Regions from separate parts of the Streptomyces sp. NPDC005004 genome, predicted to be linked through region 1. Evidence: riboswitches for the same ligand, from Rfam matches in the RefSeq annotation. Region 1 holds a riboswitch; the other holds the start of a gene.
The links. A riboswitch is a leader RNA that binds a small molecule or an ion and turns the genes downstream of it on or off. The one in region 1 is predicted to bind glycine.
Positions count from the first base shown of each region.

Region 2: it holds a riboswitch for glycine, as region 1 does, so the genes downstream of both, gcvP (aminomethyl-transferring glycine dehydrogenase) here and gcvT (glycine cleavage system aminomethyltransferase GcvT) in region 1, are expected to answer to the same signal.

Region 1 covers NZ_JBSGAH010000024.1:57,814-67,311, reverse strand. The annotation lists gene ACWEEU_RS27160 (L-serine ammonia-lyase) at 1-1,310, opposite strand, end outside; gene glyA (serine hydroxymethyltransferase) at 1,413-2,681, opposite strand; gene gcvH (glycine cleavage system protein GcvH) at 2,696-3,073, opposite strand; gene gcvT (glycine cleavage system aminomethyltransferase GcvT) at 3,199-4,329, opposite strand; glycine riboswitch at 4,375-4,482, opposite strand; glycine riboswitch at 4,483-4,581, opposite strand; gene ACWEEU_RS27140 (AAA family ATPase) at 4,759-5,424, shown strand; gene ACWEEU_RS27135 (enhanced serine sensitivity protein SseB) at 5,490-6,281, shown strand; gene ACWEEU_RS27130 (enhanced serine sensitivity protein SseB C-terminal domain-containing protein) at 6,379-7,197, shown strand; gene ACWEEU_RS27125 (ABC transporter permease) at 7,551-8,549, shown strand; gene ACWEEU_RS27120 (ABC transporter substrate-binding protein) at 8,606-9,498, shown strand, end outside.
Region 2 covers NZ_JBSGAH010000009.1:6,594-16,091, forward strand. The annotation lists gene ACWEEU_RS14450 (FHA domain-containing protein) at 1-179, shown strand, start outside; gene ftsR (transcriptional regulator FtsR) at 223-963, shown strand; gene ACWEEU_RS14460 (bifunctional nuclease family protein) at 1,049-1,522, shown strand; gene ACWEEU_RS14465 (MerR family transcriptional regulator) at 1,798-2,478, shown strand; gene ACWEEU_RS14470 (DNA polymerase IV) at 2,546-3,916, shown strand; gene ACWEEU_RS14475 (PRC-barrel domain-containing protein) at 3,928-4,308, opposite strand; glycine riboswitch at 4,429-4,523, shown strand; gene gcvP (aminomethyl-transferring glycine dehydrogenase) at 4,699-7,584, shown strand; gene ACWEEU_RS14485 (TOBE domain-containing protein) at 7,665-8,084, opposite strand; gene ACWEEU_RS14490 (ABC transporter ATP-binding protein) at 8,113-9,207, opposite strand; gene ACWEEU_RS14495 (ABC transporter permease) at 9,267-9,498, opposite strand, start outside.

The DNA of each region.
Region 1 (9,498 bases):
CTCATGTCCGCCCCCGTCTCCTTCATCGTCTTGATGACCTTGTCGAGGGAGACCATGTGGGCGCCGTCGCCGCGCATGGCCATCTTGGCGGCGGTGACCGCCTTCACCGCGGCCATGCCGTTGCGCTCGATGCAGGGGATCTGGACCAGGCCGCCGACCGGGTCGCAGGTGAGGCCGAGGTTGTGTTCCATGCCGATCTCGGCGGCGTTCTCGACCTGCTCGGGGGAGCCGCCGAGGACCTCGGCCAGCGCGCCCGCCGCCATGGAGCAGGCGGAGCCGACCTCGCCCTGGCAGCCGACCTCGGCGCCGGAGATGGAGGCGTTCTCCTTGAAGAGCATGCCGATCGCGCCCGCCGCCAGGAGGAAGCGGATCACGCCCTCCTCGTCGGCGCCGGGCACGAAGTTGACGTAGTAGTGCAGCACCGCCGGGATGATGCCGGCCGCGCCGTTGGTGGGGGCGGTGACCACGCGGCCGCCCGCCGCGTTCTCCTCGTTGACCGCCATCGCGTAGAGGGTGATCCACTCCATGGCGTGCGCGAGCGGGTTGCCCTCGGCGCGCAGCTGACGGGCGGAGACGGCGGCGCGGCGGCGGACGCGCAGGCCGCCCGGGAGGATGCCCTCGCGGGACATGCCCCGGCGCACGCACTCGCGCATGACCTGCCAGATCTCCAGCAGACCCTCGCGGATCTCCTCCTCCGTGCGCCAGGCCCGCTCGTTCTCCAGCATCAGGGAGGAGATCGACAGGCCCGTCTCCTTGGTCAGACGCAGCAGCTCGTCGCCCGTGCGGAAGGGGTACTTCAGCACCGTGTCGTCCAGCACGATGCGGTCCGCGCCCACCGCCTCCTCGTCCACGACGAAGCCGCCGCCGACCGAGTAGTACGTCTTGGTGAGCAGCTCGGCGCCCGAGGCGTCGTACGCCCACAGGGTCATGCCGTTGGCGTGGTAGGGCAGGGCCTTGCGGCGGTGCAGGAGCAGGTCGTCGTCGAAGGAGAACGGGATCTCGCGCTCGCCGAGCAGGCTGAGGCGACCCGCCTTCTTGATCCCCTCCACCCGGTCGTCCGCGCCCTCCACGTCCACCGTGCGCGGGGAGGCGCCCTCCAGGCCGAGCAGGACCGCCTTCGGGGTGCCGTGGCCGTGGCCGGTCGCGCCGAGCGAGCCGTACAGCTCGCAGCGCACGGCGGCGACGGAGTCCAGCAGACCCTCGTTGCGCAGGCGGCGGGCGAACATGCGTGCCGCGCGCATCGGGCCCACCGTGTGGGAGCTGGACGGGCCGATGCCGATCGAGAATAGGTCGAAGACCGAGACGGCCACGGTGACTCCTCAATGACGAACAAGTACAAAAGTGATGCTGACAGAGCACGGGTGCCCCGCCCACGGGACGGTGGGCGGGGCACCCAAGTGAACTTCGGGGTACTACTCGCCCAGCGTGGGGTACAGCGGGTGCTTGTCGGCCAGCGCCCGCACCCGGCCGCGCAGCGCCTCGACGTCGTACGACGGCTTCAGCGCCTCCGCGATCACGTCCGCGACCTCGGCGAAGTCCTCGGCCGTGAAGCCGCGGGTCGCCAGCGCCGGCGTGCCGATCCGCAGACCCGAGGTGACCATCGGGGGCCGCGGGTCGTTCGGGACGGCGTTGCGGTTGACCGTGATGCCCACCTCGTGGAGGCGGTCCTCGGCCTGCTGCCCGTCCAGCTCCGACTCACGCAGATCCACCAGGATCAGGTGCACGTCGGTGCCGCCGGAGAGCACGTTCACCCCGGCCGCGCGGGCGTCCGGCGCGGTCAGCCGCTCGGCGAGGATACGGGCACCCTCCACCGTACGACGCTGCCGCTCCTTGAACTCCTCCGAGGCGGCGACCTTGAAGGAGACCGCCTTCGCCGCGATCACGTGCTCCAGCGGGCCGCCCTGGAAACCGGGGAAGACCGAGGAGTTCAGCTTCTTGGCGAAGTCCTTCTTGGCGAGGATGATGCCGCCGCGCGGACCGCCGAGCGTCTTGTGCGTGGTGGAGGTCACCACGTCCGCGTACTCGACCGGGTTCGGGTGCAGCCCCGCCGCGACCAGACCGGCGAAGTGCGCCATGTCGACCCACAGGTGGGCCCCGGTCTCGTCCGCGATCCGCCGGAACTCCGCGAAGTCGAGCTGCCGCGGGTACGCCGACCAGCCCGCGATGATCACCTTCGGGCGGTGCTCCTTGGCGAGGCGCTCGACCTCGGCCATGTCGACCAGTCCGGTCTCCTCGTCCACGTGGTAGGCGACCACGTCGAACTGCTTGCCGGAGAAGTTCAGCCGCATCCCGTGGGTGAGGTGGCCGCCGTGCGCGAGGTCCAGACCCAGGATGGTGTCCCCGGGCTGGGCCAGCGCGAACAGCGCCGCCTGGTTCGCGGAGGCGCCCGAGTGCGGCTGCACGTTGGCGTACTCGGCGCCGAACAGCTCCTTCACCCGGTCGATGGCGATCTGCTCGGCCACGTCCACGTGCTCGCAGCCGCCGTAGTAGCGGCGGCCCGGGTAGCCCTCGGCGTACTTGTTGGTCAGGACGGAGCCCTGCGCCTCCATCACCGCGAGCGGCGCGAAGTTCTCGGAGGCGATCATCTCGAGGGTGGACTGCTGGCGGCGCAGCTCGGCGTCGACCGCGGCGGCGACCTCGGGGTCCAGCTCGTGCAGGGGCGTGTTCAGGACGTCAGTCATACGGCTCCGGCTCCTCAGCCTGCGGTGTAGGCGGTGTACTCGTCGGCGGAGAGCAGCTCCTCGGGCTTCTCCGCGGCGCGCACCTTGAACAGCCAGCCGCCCTCGAAGGGCGCGGAGTTCACCAGGGACGGGTCGTCGACGACGTCCTGGTTGATCTCCGTGATCTCACCGGTGACCGGCGAGTACAGCTCCGAGACCGACTTGGTGGACTCCAGCTCGCCACAGGACTCGCCCGCGGTCACCGTGTCGCCGACCTCGGGGAGCTGGACGAAGACCACGTCGCCGAGCGCGTTGGCCGCGTGCTCGGTGATGCCGACCGTCGAGACGCCGTCCTCGGCGTCCGACAGCCACTCGTGCTCCTTGGTGTAGCTCAGCTTCTGCGGGTTGCTCATGACCTGAATTCTCCTGTACGCGAGGGCGTGCTGGACGGACGAAGGGGACGTAAACCGCTGATGAGCGGGGAAAATGTGCGCAGGGTCACGCCGAAGCGGCAGCGAGGACGCGCGGCGCCCTGTGGCTACTTCTGGCGCTTGTAGAACGGCAGCGCCACGACCCGGTACGGCTCGTGGCTGCCCCGGATGTCCACGCCGACGCCCTCGGTGCCCGGCGCCGCGTGCGCCGCGTCCACGTAGGCGATGGCGATCGGGCTGCCCAGGGTGGGGGAGGGGGCGCCGGAGGTGACCTCGCCGATCACCTCGCCGCCCGCGACGACGGCGTACCCGGCGCGCGGCACCCGGCGGCCCTCGGCGATCAGGCCGACCAGGACGCGCGGCGGGTTCTGCTCGGCGCGCTCAGCGGCCTCGCTCAGCGCGGCGCGGCCCACGAAGTCGCCGTCCTTGCCGAACTTCACGACCCGGCCGAGACCGGCGTCGAACGGGGTCAGCTCGCGGGTCAGCTCGTGCCCGTACAGCGGCATACCCGCCTCGAGGCGCAGGGTGTCGCGGCAGGACAGACCGCAGGCGACCAGACCGGACGCCTCGCCCGCCTTGGTCAGCGCCTGCCACAGCTCGACCGCGTGCACCGGCTTCACGAACAGCTCGAAGCCGTCCTCGCCGGTGTAGCCGGTGCGGGCGATCAGCGCGGGGACGCCCGCGACGGTGCCGGGGAGCCCGGCGTAGTACTTGAGGTTGTCGAGGTCGGCGTCGGTGAGCGACTTGAGGATCGCGGGGGACTCCGGGCCCTGGACGGCGAGCAGCGCGTAGGCGTCGCGGTCGTCGCGGACCTCGGCGTCGAAGCCCGCCGCGCGCTCGGTCAGCGCGTCGAGGACGACCTGGGCGTTGGAGGCGTTGGCCACGACCATGTATTCGGAAGAAGCCTCGGTCTCGCCGAGCCGATAGACGATCAGGTCGTCCAGGATGCCGCCGTCGGCCTGGCAGATCATGGTGTAGCGGGCGCGGCCGAGACCCACCGAGGCGATGTCGCCGACCAGCGCGTAGTTCAGCAGCGCTGCCGCGTCGGGGCCGGTCACGGTGATCTCGCCCATGTGCGAGAGGTCGAAGAGACCGGCCCGGGTGCGCACCGCCAGGTGCTCGTCGCGCTCGGAGCCGTAGCGCAGGGGCATGTCCCAGCCGGCGAAGTCGGTCATGGTGGCGCCGAGCGCGCGGTGCACGGCGTCGAGCGCGGTGTGACGGAGTTCGGTGCTGCTCATCGGTCGGTCGTCTCCCAGGGCAACGGGGGATGGGGCGAGGAACGTTCCTCCCCATCTGTCATCGGAACCTGAGAGGTTCGCCATGACCCGCACGGTCACGGTTTGCACCTTGGGTGGAGCCACTGACGGCAGCGGCCCGCTTTTCAGATGTGCCTCGCCCGCGCGGTAACGGGGCCTGAGAGATTCAAGGGAGGGACTTGCTCCTTCGGCGCCCCGGCGACGTACTGCCAGGGACTCTCCCGCGCGGATTCAAGCGGCCGGTATGCAGTTGGCGGCCACATCATCGCACGGCGATCGCCGCCGCTGAAGGGGCGGCCGCCTGTGACCGGACCGTGGCAGGACGGACACGGAACCACCGACTTCCCGCATTACCTTCTCTTTACATGGGATGGGCAAGGGATTACCGAACCCAAGGGGAGGACGATCTCGGTGAACAGGACTCCGGCGTACGCCGCCACCGGCCTGGCGGTGCCGCGCCAGCCCTCCGCCCCGGCACGGGAACGCCGGGCCGCCGCCCGCCCCGCCCCCCTCGTACGCGACCTGCGCGAGTGCCCCGGCGGCACGCCTCGCGAGCTGCGCTTCGGCCCCCGCGACCTGGTGGTCGTCACCGGGCTGCCCGGCAGCGGCAAGTCCACCCTCATGCACCGCGTCGTCCCCGGCCGCCGCATCGACTCCCAGGACACCCGCGACCGCTGGCAGACCCGGCTGCCCGCCCTGCCGTACGCGCTCTACCGCCCCCTGGTCCGCCTCGCCCACTACGCCGGGCTGCGCCGCGCGCTGGCCACCGGCGAGGGCGTCGTCGTCCACGACTGCGGCACCCAGCCCTGGGTGCGCGCCTGGCTCGCCCACGAGGCCCGGCGCAGGGGCACCGCCCTCCACCTGGTCCTGCTCGACGTCGACGCCGAGGTCGCCCGCCACGGCCAGCGCGAGCGCGGCCGGGGCGTCTCCCGCTACGCCTTCGGACGGCACCGGCACACCACGGCGCGGCTGCTGCGCGCCGTGGAGCGCGGCGAACTGCCCCCGGGCTGCGCCTCGGCGGTGCTGCTGGACCGCGCCTCGGCGGACGGGCTGCGCCGGATCGACTTCGCGGCGTGAGGTCCGCCGCCCGCACCGGTTAGCCTTCTGCACCACAGCATGGTTTCCCGGCAGGCGGTAGGAACATGGACTTCCCGGCGGACTTTCCCGCGGACTTCCCGGCACAGGCGCACCCCCATCCGCACGGCGGGTGGCCCGGCAACGAGTTGGAGGAGGTGCTCTCGGCCTCCCTCGGCGTGCCCTCGGCGGGCGCCCGGATCGTCGAGGTCCTCTCCCGCAGCTTCGTGTGGATACCGCTGCCCAACGGCGGTGGCCCGCAGAGCGGTTCGCTCGACCTGCCCTCCGTGGAGATCGAGGGCCAGGTGTTCATCCCGGTCTTCAGCTCCGAGGAGCAGTTCCGCCAGTCGCCGGGCGCCCACCTCTCCTTCACCGTCGCCCCGGCCGTGGAATTCGCGCGCGGGCTGCCGCCGCAGGCGGGCATCGTGCTCAACCCCGGTGGCGTGGTGGGCGTTCCGCTGCCGCCCGAGGCGGTCGCCGAGCTGTGCCGGGCCGACCGCACGGCGCTCGACGGTCCGGCGGGCGGCGCCCGGGTCCGGCTCTTCGAGCCCGACTGGCAGGAGGACCCGGTGGACTTCCTCGCCGCCGCCTCGGCCGAGTTCGCGGGCACGGGCGTCGTCGTCACGGCCCGCCGCTGCCTCGCCGCCATCGAGACGGCCGATCCGGTCCTCTTCATCGGCGTCGAACTCTCCCAGTGGGAGGGCGACTTGCGCGCCCTGCCGTTGGAGGCGCTGGAGCGCGCCCTCGCTCAGTCCCCGGCGCCCTGGCCCGTCAACCTCGTCCTCCTGGACGTGGCGCAGGACCCGGTGGGCGACTGGCTGAAGACGAACGTGCGCCCCTTCTACCAGTACGGCAACTAGCCATCGGTACGGCAAGCAGTCCTCCATGGGGATCACGGCGATCGCCGCTTAAGCTGTCCTCCACACTGGGGCAAGAATCGAAGGGGCGGTAAGACAGGTGAGCGCGAGCCCGAGCGCCGGCGTCGAACACACACTCCGCCAGGTCACCCCCGGGCGTTACGACGCCTACGAGGCACTGCTGCGCGCCCTCGCCACCCCCTCGACCGGGCAGATCTGGATGCTGCTCTGGCACGGCCAGGCCGGCTCCCCGGACGCGCAGTACGGGAACATGGAGGTCGACGGCTTCGGCTACGCCCCCTGTGTGACCTCCGCGCAGGAGCTGTCCGCCAGCGGCTGGAGCCGGTCGTACGAGGTGGCCGAGGGACTCGACGTGGCCCGCACCCTCTACCCCGACCACTACGGTCTCTGGCTCAACCCGCACGCCCCCGGCGGCGGCGTCGGCATCCCCTGGCTGGACCTGCGCCGCATCGCCACGGGCCTGGACCGCCAGCCCGCGGGCCCCCTCAGCCTGTCCGAACCCGCCATCGAGGTGCCGGCGTTCTACGCCCTGCTCGCACAGAACGCCCACCGCACCCCCGCCCTGCGCTCGCTGCGCCGCGCCTGGGTGCAGCCCGCGCTCGGCGCGCCGTACCTCGCCATCGGCCTGGACGTGTACGAGACGACCCCGGCGGCGGTCGACTCGGTGCGGGCGATGATGCAGCAGTCGATCGGCGCGGTCCCCGACGGGCTGCCCGTCTCCACCGTCGCGATGACCGACGACTACGACCCGGTCGTGATGTGGATGCGGGCGAACGCGCGCCCCTTCTACGACCGCGAGGCGCACGTGGTCGGCGCGCAGCCCCAACTCCCGCCGTCCGTACGCCCTCAGGCACCCACCGCTGGCTACGGCTACCCACCCGTGCGCGGCAGTTACTGATCAACAGGCCCTCTCCGGAGGGCCTTTGGTTTTCCGCGAGCAAAGTTTGCGCAGTGGAAGGGCAAGGCGCCCGAGCGGCGGCGCCGTTCCATCCCAACCGCGTGGAATTGCCAGTCTGTCCCAACTGGCCACCATTCGGAGATGGTTACCCGCGGATCCGGTAACGGAAACCCCCTTCGGTGGATCACGGTTGCGCATCCTTTCCCCGTCAGGGCTGGCGGGTGATCGCGACGACGCTGAAGACTCCCGAATAGAACACGAGGTGGAGACCTTGTGTTCGAGTGCAAGTCGACATAGCCGCAATCCGCGGCAGGCACAGGCCGGTCACCACCGGCGAGAGGGGTCGGGTCACTGTGACCGCACCGATCGAGACCACCGGGGCGGCAGCCGAAGCACAGCCGGAAGCTGTGCTCGACGGCGCCGGCAAGGGGAAGATCGAGGGTCGTTCTCTCGGACAGATCGCCTGGACGCGGTTCAAGAAGGACAAGGCCGCCGTAGCCGGGGCCGTCATCGTCATCCTGCTGGTCGTGCTGGCGGTGCTCGCGCGTCCGCTCCAGGCCGCCTTCGGCCTCGATCCCAATGCCTTCCACCAGGATCTGATCGACGCCAACACCTCGCTGCCCAAGGGTGGTTGGGGCGGCATGAGCATGGAGCACCCGCTGGGTGTGGACCCCAAGTTCGGCCGTGACATCGCGACCCGCATCCTCGAGGGCTCCTGGGTGTCCCTCGTGGTCGCCTTCGGTGCGACGATCCTGTCCAACGTGATCGGCGCCATCCTCGGCGTCGTCGCCGGTTTCTACGGCGGCCGCGTGGACTCGATCATCAGCCGGCTGATGGACACTTTCCTCGCCTTCCCGCTGCTGCTCTTCGCCATCGCGATCTCGGCCACCCTCCAGGGCGGCGCCTTCGGTCTCACCGGCCTGCCGCTGCACCTGAGCGTGCTGATCTTCGTCATCGGCTTCTTCAACTGGCCCTACCTGGGCCGCATCGTGCGCGGCCAGACCCTCGCCCTGCGCGAGCGCGAGTTCGTCGACGCCTCGCGCGGCATGGGCGCCAAGGGCCCGTACATCCTCTTCCGCGAGCTGATGCCGAACCTGGTCGGCCCGATCATCGTCTACTCGACGCTGCTCATCCCGACCAACATCCTCTTCGAGGCATCGCTGAGCTTCCTCGGTGTCGGCATCCAGCCCCCGCAGGCGTCCTGGGGCGGCATGCTCCGCGACGCGGTCAACTTCTACGAGGTCGATCCGCAGTACATGATCGTCCCCGGTCTCGCCATCTTCGTGACTGTCCTGGCGTTCAACCTGCTCGGCGACGGTCTCCGCGACGCTCTCGACCCGCGCAGCCGCTGACGTCTGCCGCGGAGAGCCCAACCAAGTTTCCGATTCTGAAGGGGAAAGCGCCCATTATGCGAAGGTCAGCGCTGGCCGCTATCGCGGTCCTCGGGTCCGCGAGCCTGTTCGTCACAGGCTGCAGCAAGGCCGATTCCAACAAGAACGACGCCAAGTCGGCCCCGGCCAACGCCGCGACCAAGGGTGTCGTCAACGCCTCGGACAAGAAGGGCGGGACGGTCACCTACGAACTGTCCGACGTCCCGGACTCGTTCGACCCCGGCAACACGTACTACGCGTACATGTACAACCTCAGCCGGCTGTGGGCCCGCCCGCTCATGACCTTCCAGCCCGCCCCGGGCCAGAAGGGCAACACCCTGGTCCCCGACCTCGCGGCCGGCAAGGGTGTCCCGAGCGACGGCGGCAAGACCTGGACGTACAAGCTGCGTTCGGGCCTGAAGTACCAGGACGGCACGCCGATCACCTCGAAGGACGTCAAGTACGCCGTCGAGCGCTCCAACTTCGCGCGTGACGTGCTCTCCCTCGGCCCGAACTACTTCCAGCAGTACCTGGCCGGCGGCGACAAGTACAAGGGTCCCTACAAGGACAAGAGCGACAAGGGCCTCGCGTCCATCGCCACGCCGGACGACACCACGATCGTCTTCCACCTGAAGCAGGCCTTCCAGGAGTTCGACTACCTGGTCGCCGCGCCGCAGACCGCGCCGGTGCCGAAGGCCAAGGACAACGGTGTCGACTACGTCAAGAACATCGTTTCCTCCGGCTCCTACCAGTTCAAGAGCTACGACGAGGGCAAGCAGGCCGTCCTCGTGCGCAACAAGAACTGGGACGCCAAGACGGACCCGCTGCGCAAGCAGCTCCCGGACCAGATCGTCGTCAAGCTGAAGGTCAACCCGGAGACGATCGACAAGGACGTCCAGGCGGGCAAGGCCATCGAGCTGGCCGGCACCGG
Region 2 (9,498 bases), on a different contig from region 1:
GCCGTCACGTGGAGTTCCGGCGCGCTGCGGACGGCTCCTTCACCGTGGCGGACGTGGGCAGTCTGAACGGCACGTACGTCAACCGTGAGCGGATCGACGAGGTCCCGCTGGCCAACGGTGACGAGGTGCAGATCGGCAAGTACCGGCTCGTCTTCTACGCGAGCCGGCAGGGCGTCTGACCTACCCCCGGGCACCCGTCCGGGGGAACCACAGGGAAGGTCCATGCTTCACACACCGAGCGGCGGTGCCGGAAGCGGTACCGCCGCCAGGGACAGCGAACCGATGAGCATCGGCACCGTGCTGAACGTGCTGCGCGACGAGTTCCCCGAAGTCACCATCTCCAAGATCCGTTTCCTGGAGTCGGAGGGCCTCGTCGAGCCGCGCCGGACGCCCTCGGGGTACCGCAAGTTCGGTGCCGAGGACGTCGAGCGGCTGGGCCACATCCTGAGAATGCAGCGGGACCACTATCTGCCGCTGAAGGTGATCCGCGAGCATCTGGACGCCATGGAGCGCGGTGAGGCCGTCCAGTTGCCCGTCGTGGGGCGCCAGCGCTCCGCGGAGGACACGGCGGACGACCTGGCCGAGGGGCCCACGGTGGCCCGGATCGGCCGGGACGAGCTGCTGGCGGCCGCCGACATCGACGAGGCCGAGCTGCGGGAGTGGGAGTCGTACGGCCTCATCGCTCCGCTGGCGGACGGGGTCTACGACGCCGAGGCCGTCACGGTGGCGGCTCTCGTGGCCGAACTCGGCGGATTCGGGATCGAGCCGCGCCATCTTCGGGTCATGAAGGCGGCGGCCGAGCGCGAGGCGGGCCTGGTGGACCAGGTGGTGGCTCCGCTCAAGCGCCACCGCAACCCGCAGACCAGGGCCCACGCCGAGGCGCGTACGAAGGAGCTGGCGGCGCTCACCATGAAGCTGCACGCGGCCCTGGTGAAGTCCGCGCTCGGGGTCCGGCTGCCCTGAACCGGGGCCCCGAGGGGGGACCGGATCGCCCACCTGTTCCCGGCCCGACTACCCAAACGTCCCGGGCACGGCCTAGGGTTGCTGTGTGAACGAGCTCGATGTCGTAGGTGTCCGGGTCGAAATGCCCTCCAACCAACCGATCGTGCTCCTGCGCGAAGTGGGAGGCGACCGCTACCTCCCCATCTGGATCGGGCCCGGGGAGGCGACGGCGATCGCCTTCGCCCAGCAGGGCATGGCCCCCGCGCGGCCGCTGACGCACGACCTGTTCAAGGACGTGCTGGAGGCCGTCGGTCAGGAGCTGACCGAAGTGCGCATCACGGATCTGCGTGAGGGCGTCTTCTACGCGGAGCTGGTGTTCGCCAGCGGGGTCGAGGTGAGCGCGCGTCCCTCCGACGCCATAGCGCTGGCCCTGCGCACCGGCACGCCGATCTACGGGAGTGACGGGGTGCTCGACGATGCGGGCATCGCCATCCCGGACGAGCAGGAGGACGAGGTGGAGAAATTCCGCGAGTTCCTCGACCAGATCTCGCCCGAGGACTTCGGCACCAGCAGCCAGTGAGGCACCGGCGCGGACCCCGTGGTCAGAGGCCACGGGGCTGCCCCGTGCCGCCGTGCCGCGCGGCTGGAAGCGGTGTCACGGGCGGGCAATTGCCAACGGCGCGTGAGAGCGTCCTACGACCCCTCGCGAGCGCATTCGGCTAGCCTTTCCCCGCGGTGGGACACGAGAAACCACTCTCAGGGTGATTATCACTCGGCGTGCCGAGTGTGGCGATCGTTGACGCACCCCTGGTGACTGCCTACCGTCGAGATGGCAGGTCAAGGACGGAGGTCGGCGTGAGAACCAGCGGCGACGGTACGGCTGGGGGCGCCCCCGGAAACGGGTTCGGGGCGAGCGGTCCGTACCCTCCCCCAAGCTCGCGGCTCCGCCCGAGCGGGGGGTATCCCCAGCCCAGCGGCGCGGCGGAACACGCCGCGCAGCGGCCAACCGCAGTGCCGGAGGGCGAAGGGGCGGCGACGGCATCCGAGGAGATCGGCTACCGCGGGCCCACGGCCTGCGCGGCGGCCGGCATCACCTATCGGCAGCTCGACTACTGGGCCCGCACCGGCCTGGTGGAGCCGAGCGTGCGACCCGCCCACGGCTCGGGCACCCAGCGGCTGTACAGCTTCCGGGACGTGGTCGTCCTCAAGATCGTCAAGCGCTTCCTGGACACCGGTGTCTCGCTGCAGAACATCCGTTCGGCGGTACAGCACCTCAGGGACCGCGGCTTCCGCGACCTGGAGCGCATGACGCTGATGAGCGACGGCGCCACGGTCTACGAGTGCACCTCCCCGGACGAGGTCCACGCCCTGCTCCAGGGCGGCCAGGGCATCTTCGGCATCGCCGTGGGCGTGGTGTGGCGGGACGTGGAGAGCGCGCTGTCCCAACTGCACGGCGAGCGCGTCGACACCGGCGAGACGCTGATCGGGCACAACCCCGCCGACGAACTGGCCAGGCGGCGCAACCGGGCCGTCTGAGCCCACGGAAGGTTCTCGCGGCGCCGGGTGACGGGCGTTGTCAGTGGTGTGGTGCACCATCGGACATGTGAGAGCCGCGCCGACGATCCTCCATCTCGACATGGACGCCTTCTACGCCTCGGTGGAGCAGGCGTCCAAGCCGAGCCTGCGCGGCAAGGCGGTCGTGGTCGGCGGCCTCGGCCCGCGCGGGGTCGTGGCCACCGCGTCGTACGAGGCGCGGGCGTTCGGAGTGCACTCGGCGATGCCGACGGCCCAGGCGCGCAGACGGGCGCCGAACGCCGCGTACGTCACGCCCCGCTTCGCCGTCTACCGCTCGGTCAGCGAGCAGGTGATGGCCCTGCTGCGCGAGCTGTCGCCGCTGGTGGAGCCCCTGAGCCTGGACGAGGCGTTCGTGGACCTGGAGGCCGGGGGGACGGCCTGGGACGAGCCCTCGGCGCGTGCGGTCGGTGTCAGACTGCGCGCCGACATCCGGGAGGTCACCGGGCTCACCGGCTCGGTCGGGCTCGCCGCCTCCAAGATGCTCGCGAAGATCGCTTCCGAGCGCGCCAAGCCCGACGGACTGTGTCTGATAGAACCCGGCACCGAGCGCGCCCTCCTCGGACCGATGCCGGTGCGGACGCTGCCCGGAGTCGGCCCCGCCACCGGCGACCACCTGCGCCGGGCCGGGATCACCACCGTGGACGAACTGGCCGAGGCCGGCGAGGACGAACTGGTCCGGCTGCTCGGCAAGGCCCACGGCCACGCGCTGTACGCGATGGCGCTGGCGCGCGACGACCGGCCGGTGGTCGCCGAGCGCGAGGCCAAGTCGGTCTCCGTCGAGGACACCTACGACGTCGACATCCACGACCGGCTGAGGATCGGCCTGGAGGTGCGGCGGCTCGCCGACCGGTGCGTACGGCGGCTGCGCGGCGCGGGACTGTCCGGCCGCACCATCGTGCTCAAGGTGCGGCGGTACGACTTCTCGACGCTGACCCGCTCCGAGACGCTGCGCGGGCCCACGGACGACCCGACGGTGGTCCGGGAGGCGGCCGCGCGGCTCCTGGAGTCGGTCGACACCACCGGCGGGGTGCGGCTGCTCGGCGTCGGCGTCACCGGACTGGCCGACTACACCCAGGAGGATCTGTTCGCGCAGGCCGCGGGCGAGCTGGCCGCCGAGACGCCCGAGGAAGCCACGCCCGAGCCGCTCCCGGCCGCTCCGGCCGCGCCGCCGGAGCGGCAGTGGCGGCCCGGCCAGGACGTGCGGCACGCCGAGCACGGGCCCGGCTGGGTGCAGGGCAGCGGGCTCGGCCGGGTCACCGTGCGCTTCGAGACGCCGCTCTCCACCGCGCCGGGCCGGGTGCGGACCTTCCGGGTGGACGACCCGGACCTGGAGCCTGCCGACCCGCTGCCGCTGGTGGTGAGGGCGACCGACGCGGCGGAGACGGAGAGAGGGGCGTGAGGGAGAAGGGGTCAGGCGTCCTCGGTGCCGGCGAGCTTGCCGAAGTCGCGGTCCGGGACCTTGGGAGCGCCGGGGGAGGAGCCCACGTCGAGGCCGTAGTGGTGGTAGAGCTGGAGCTCCTGCTCGGGGGAGAGATGGCGGCCCACACCGAAGTCCGGGGCGTCCTTGATGAGCGCGCGTTCGAAGGGGACGTGGAGGGTGCCCTCGACCAGTTCGCTCGGTTCGAGCGGGACGAAGGCGTCACGGGAGAAGAGCCCGGTGCGTATGGCGGCCCACTCGGGGACGCCCGTCGCGTCGTCGAGGTACACCTCGTCGATGGTGCCGATCTTGGTGCCGTTGCGGTCGAACGCCTTGCGGCCGATCAGATTGCGCGGATCGATGTCGGTCTGCACGGTCCCTCTCCCTCCACGTGGTCCCAACTCATCCGTTAGCACTACAAAAGAGCAGAATGAGCGTGGCGGCCACTCGAACGCCGCGGGTCACGGCCCCGCTGGTACCCTGACAACGGCTGCTGACCCCGTGCGGGAGAGTCCTCCGAGCAAGTCGGAGGCGCCGAAGGAGCAACTCCTCCCCGGAATCTCTCAGGCACCCGTACCGCACGGACGAGGTCACTCTGGAAAGCAGGGCGGGCGTCCACGGCTCCCGCTCTCACCGACGGTGAAAGCCGGGGTCCTCGGGCCTCCGGTGAAGCTCTCAGGTATGAGATGACAGAGGGGGAGGCCGGTGGGCACCCGCGCCGAGGTGCCCCTCGCAGGTCGCGCCAGACCAGGAGGCCTCCGCACATGACCGCCCCTCGCATTCCGCTCTCCGCACTCGAAGCGGGCATCCCCTTCGAGCAGCGTCACATCGGGCCCGACCACGAGGCACGGGCCAAGATGCTCGCGCAGGTCGGCTACGGCTCCCTGGACGAGCTGACCGCCGCCGCCGTCCCGGACGTCATCAAGAACACCGACGCCCTCGACCTGCCGGACGCCCGCACCGAGGCCGAGGTGCTCGCGGAACTGCGTTCCCTCGCGGACCGCAACCAGGTCCTCGGCTCCATGATCGGGCTCGGCTACCACGGCACCTTCACCCCGCCGGTCATCCTGCGCAACGTCATGGAGAACCCGGCCTGGTACACCGCCTACACGCCGTACCAGCCGGAGATCTCCCAGGGCCGTCTGGAGGCCCTGCTGAACTTCCAGACGATGGTCGCCGAGCTGACCGGGCTGCCCACCTCCGGCGCCTCCCTCCTCGACGAGGGCACCGCCGCCGCCGAGGCCATGGCGCTCTCCCGGCGCATGGGCAAGAACAAGAAGGGCCTCTTCCTGGTCGACGCGGACACGCTGCCGCAGACCGTCGCGGTCATCGAGACCCGCGCCGAGCCGACCGGCGTCGAGATCGTCGTCGCCGACCTGAGCGAAGGCATCCCGGCCGACATCGCCGCCCGTGACATCACCGGCGTCCTGCTCCAGTACCCCGGCGCCTCCGGTGCCGTGCGCGACCTGAAGCCCGTGATCGAGCAGGCGCACGAACTGGGCGCGCTCGTCACCGTCGCCGCCGACCTGCTCGCCCTCACCCTGCTCACCTCGCCCGGCGAACTGGGCGCGGACATCGCCATCGGCACCACCCAGCGCTTCGGCGTGCCCATGGGCTTCGGCGGCCCGCACGCCGGTTACATGGCGGTGCACGAGAAGTTCGCCCGCAGCCTGCCCGGCCGTCTCGTCGGCGTCTCCGTGGACGCGGACGGCCACAAGGCGTACCGGCTCGCGCTGCAGACCCGTGAGCAGCACATCCGCCGCGAGAAGGCCACCAGCAACATCTGCACCGCGCAGGTCCTGCTCGCCGTCATGGCCGGGATGTACGCCGTCTACCACGGCCCCGACGGCCTGCGCACCATCGCCCGCCGCACCCACCGCTACGCCACGATCCTCGCCGAGGGCCTGAAGGCGGGCGGCGTCGAGATCGTCCACGGCGCCTACTTCGACACGCTCACCGCGCGCGTGCCCGGCAAGGCCGCCGACGTCGTCGCCGCCGCGCGCAAGGGCTGGGTCAACCTGCGCCAGGTCGACGCCGACCACGTCTCCCTGGCCTGCGACGAGACCACCAACCGCGCCCAGGTCGCCGCCGTGTTCGCCGCCTTCGGCGTCGAGGGCGACATCGAGGCGCTGGACGCGGCCGCGGCCGAGGCGCTGCCCGAGGCGCTCCTGCGCACCGACGACTACCTCACCCACCCGGTCTTCCACGAGCACCGCTCCGAGACGGCCATGCTGCGCTACCTGCGCAAGCTGTCCGACCGCGACTACGCGCTCGACCGGGGCATGATCCCGCTCGGCTCCTGCACCATGAAGCTGAACGCGACCACCGAGATGGAGCCGGTCACCTGGCCCGAGTTCGGCCAGCTGCACCCCTTCGCGCCCGCCGACCAGGCCGAGGGCTACCTCACCCTCATCCACGAGCTGGAGGACCGGCTCGCGGAGGTCACCGGCTACGACAAGGTCTCCCTCCAGCCCAACGCCGGGTCCCAGGGCGAGCTCGCCGGTCTGCTGGCCGTCCGCGCCTACCACCGCGCGAACGGCGACGAGCAGCGCACCGTCTGCCTCATCCCGTCCTCCGCGCACGGCACCAACGCGGCGAGCGCCGCGATGGCCGGGATGAAGGTCGTCGTCGTCAAGACCGCCGAGGACGGCGAGATCGACGTCGAGGACCTGCGCGCCAAGATCGAGCAGCACCGCGACCAGCTCTCCGTGCTGATGATCACCTACCCGTCGACCCACGGCGTCTTCGAGGAGCACGTCGCGGACATCTGCGCCCAGGTGCACGACGCGGGCGGCCAGGTGTACGTCGACGGCGCCAACCTCAACGCCCTGGTCGGCCTCGCCAAGCCCGGCCACTTCGGCGGCGACGTCTCCCACCTGAACCTGCACAAGACGTTCTGCATCCCGCACGGCGGCGGTGGCCCGGGCGTCGGCCCGGTGGCCGTGCGCGCGCACCTCGCGCCGTACCTGCCCAACCACCCGCTCCAGCCGGCCGCCGGTCCCGAGACGGGTGTCGGCCCGATCTCGGCGGCGCCCTGGGGCAGCGCGGGCATCCTGCCGATCTCGTGGGCGTACGTCCGCCTCATGGGCGGCGAGGGGCTCAAGCGCGCCACCCAGGTGGCCGTGCTCTCCGCGAACTACGTCGCCAAGCGCCTGGAGCCGCACTACCCGGTGCTCTACACCGGCCCCGGCAACCTGGTCGCGCACGAGTGCATCATCGACCTGCGTCCGCTGACCAAGGCGACCGGCGTCAGCGTGGACGACGTGGCCAAGCGCCTGATCGACTACGGCTTCCACGCGCCGACCATGTCCTTCCCGGTCGCCGGCACGCTGATGATCGAGCCGACCGAGTCGGAGGACCTGGCCGAGCTGGACCGGTTCTGCGACGCGATGATCGCGATCCGCGCCGAGATCGACAAGGTCGGCTCCGGCGTCTGGCCCGCCGAGGACAACCCGCTGCACGGCGCCCCGCACACCGCCGCCGCGCTCGGTGGCGAGTGGACGCACCCGTACAGCCGCGAGGAGGCCGTCTTCCCGGCCGGGGTCTCGGCCGCCGACAAGTACTGGCCGCCGGTGCGCCGCATCGACCAGGCCTTCGGCGACCGCAACCTGGTGTGCTCCTGCCCGCCGCCGGACGCGTACGAGGACTGAGCCCGCACACGCGCGAGGGGCGGCCCCCGGCCCGTGGATCCGGTGGATTCACGGGTTGGGGGCCGCCCCTCGGCGTTTTCTCAGACGGTGGCCAGCGAGACTTCCGTCGACTTGATCAGCGCGACCACGTCGGAGCCCGTCGCCAGCTTCAGCTCCTCCGCCGACTCATGGGTGATGGCGGAGGTCAGCTCGGCGCCCGGCACCGCGATCTTCACCGCGGCCATGGCCTCGCCGGTGGTGATGTCCGTGATGGTGCCCGCGAGCTGGTTGCGGATCGAGATGTGGTGCACGGGCTCGGTGGCGAGCGAGACCTCCGTCGCCTTCACCAGGGCGCGCACGGACGTGCCCTCCCGAAGGCCCAGGTCCTCGGCGGCCTCCAGAGTGATCGCCGCGGTGATGTCCTGACCGCCGGTCAGTTGGACCTTGACGGTCGCCATGACCTCGCCGGAATGGACCGCCGTGACGGTGCCGGGAAGCTGGTTGCGGATACTCATGGTCATGGCGCCCCACCGTACGGGGTGCGCACACTCACTCCGGGTAAGCGTGCGTCTGCGTCGCCTTGACGGTCGCCCAGACTGCGGCGCCCGGGTGAAGGCCGAGTTCCGCCGCCGCTGCCGTGGTGAGGTCGGCGGCCAGGGGCAGGTCGCCCGTCAGGTCCACGCGGATCTGGTCGCCGTGGGATTCCAGGCCGACGACATGGCAGCGCCAGAGGTTGCGGGCGCTGGCCCCGGTCGGACGGTCCCGGAACAGGGTCACCGCGACCGGCGGGAAGGCGACGAAGACCGGCCCGGCCAGCTCCTCGGTGGTCGTGACCTCCGGCCCGGTGTCCAGTCGTACGGTGTGCCCGTCGGCGGTTCCCCGGTAGAGGTTGAGGCCGACGAGCCGCGCGATGTACTCCGTGCGCGGATGGCGGGCGATCTCCGTGGGGCTGCCCTCCTGCACCACACGGCCGTGCTCCACGACCACCAGCCGGTCCGCGAGCACCATGGCGTCCAGCGGATCGTGCGTCACCAGGACGGCGACGGCCTCGAACTCCGCGAGATGGCGCCGCAGCTGGGAGCGGACCTCCAGCCGGGTGCGCGCGTCCAGGGCGGCCAGCGGCTCGTCGAGCAGCAGCAGCCGGGGACGGGTGGCCAGCGCCCGCGCCACGGCGACGCGCTGGGCCTGCCCGCCGGAGAGCCGCCGCGGCCTGGCGTTCACGTGATCGGCGAGCCCCAGCCGGTCCAGCCACTCCGCGGCCTGGGCGCGCGCCTCCGCCTTGCCCACCCCCTGGCAGCGCGGTCCGAACGCCACGTTGTCCAGGGCGGACAGATGCGGGAAGAGCAGATAGTCCTGGAAGACCACGCCGACCGGACGGGACTCCGGCGGGGTGCGCTCCAGTCGGTCGCCGTCCAGGCGCAGATGCCCCTCGGTGAGCGGGATCAGGCCCGCGAGGGCCCGCAACGCGGTGGTCTTGCCCGCGCCGTTGGGCCCGAGCAGCGCCACCACGTCACCGGGGGCGGCGCGCAGCGACACGTCGAGGCGGAAAGCGCCCCGGTCGACGACGAGCCGGGCGTCCAGGCCCTCCTCGCCCGTGGCCGCGACGTCGCTCACACCCGCGTGGGGCGCGTTGATCTCGGTCATCGGGGAACTGTCCTCCGTCGGTACGCGCGCAGGGGCCGGCTTCCATCCTCGCGGCACCGTCACGCTCCCGTCATCCACCGGTCCCGCAGCCCCGCCAGGACCGCGATGGACACGGCCAGCAGGATCAGGCTGAGGGAGATCGCCGCCTCGGGGTCGTTCTGCAGGGCGAGGTAGACCGCGAGCGGCATGGTCTGGGTACGGCCCGGGAAGTTGCCCGCGAAGGTGATCGTCGCGCCGAACTCGCCGAGCGCGCGCGCCCAGGCCAGGACGGAACCGGCGGCGACACCGGGC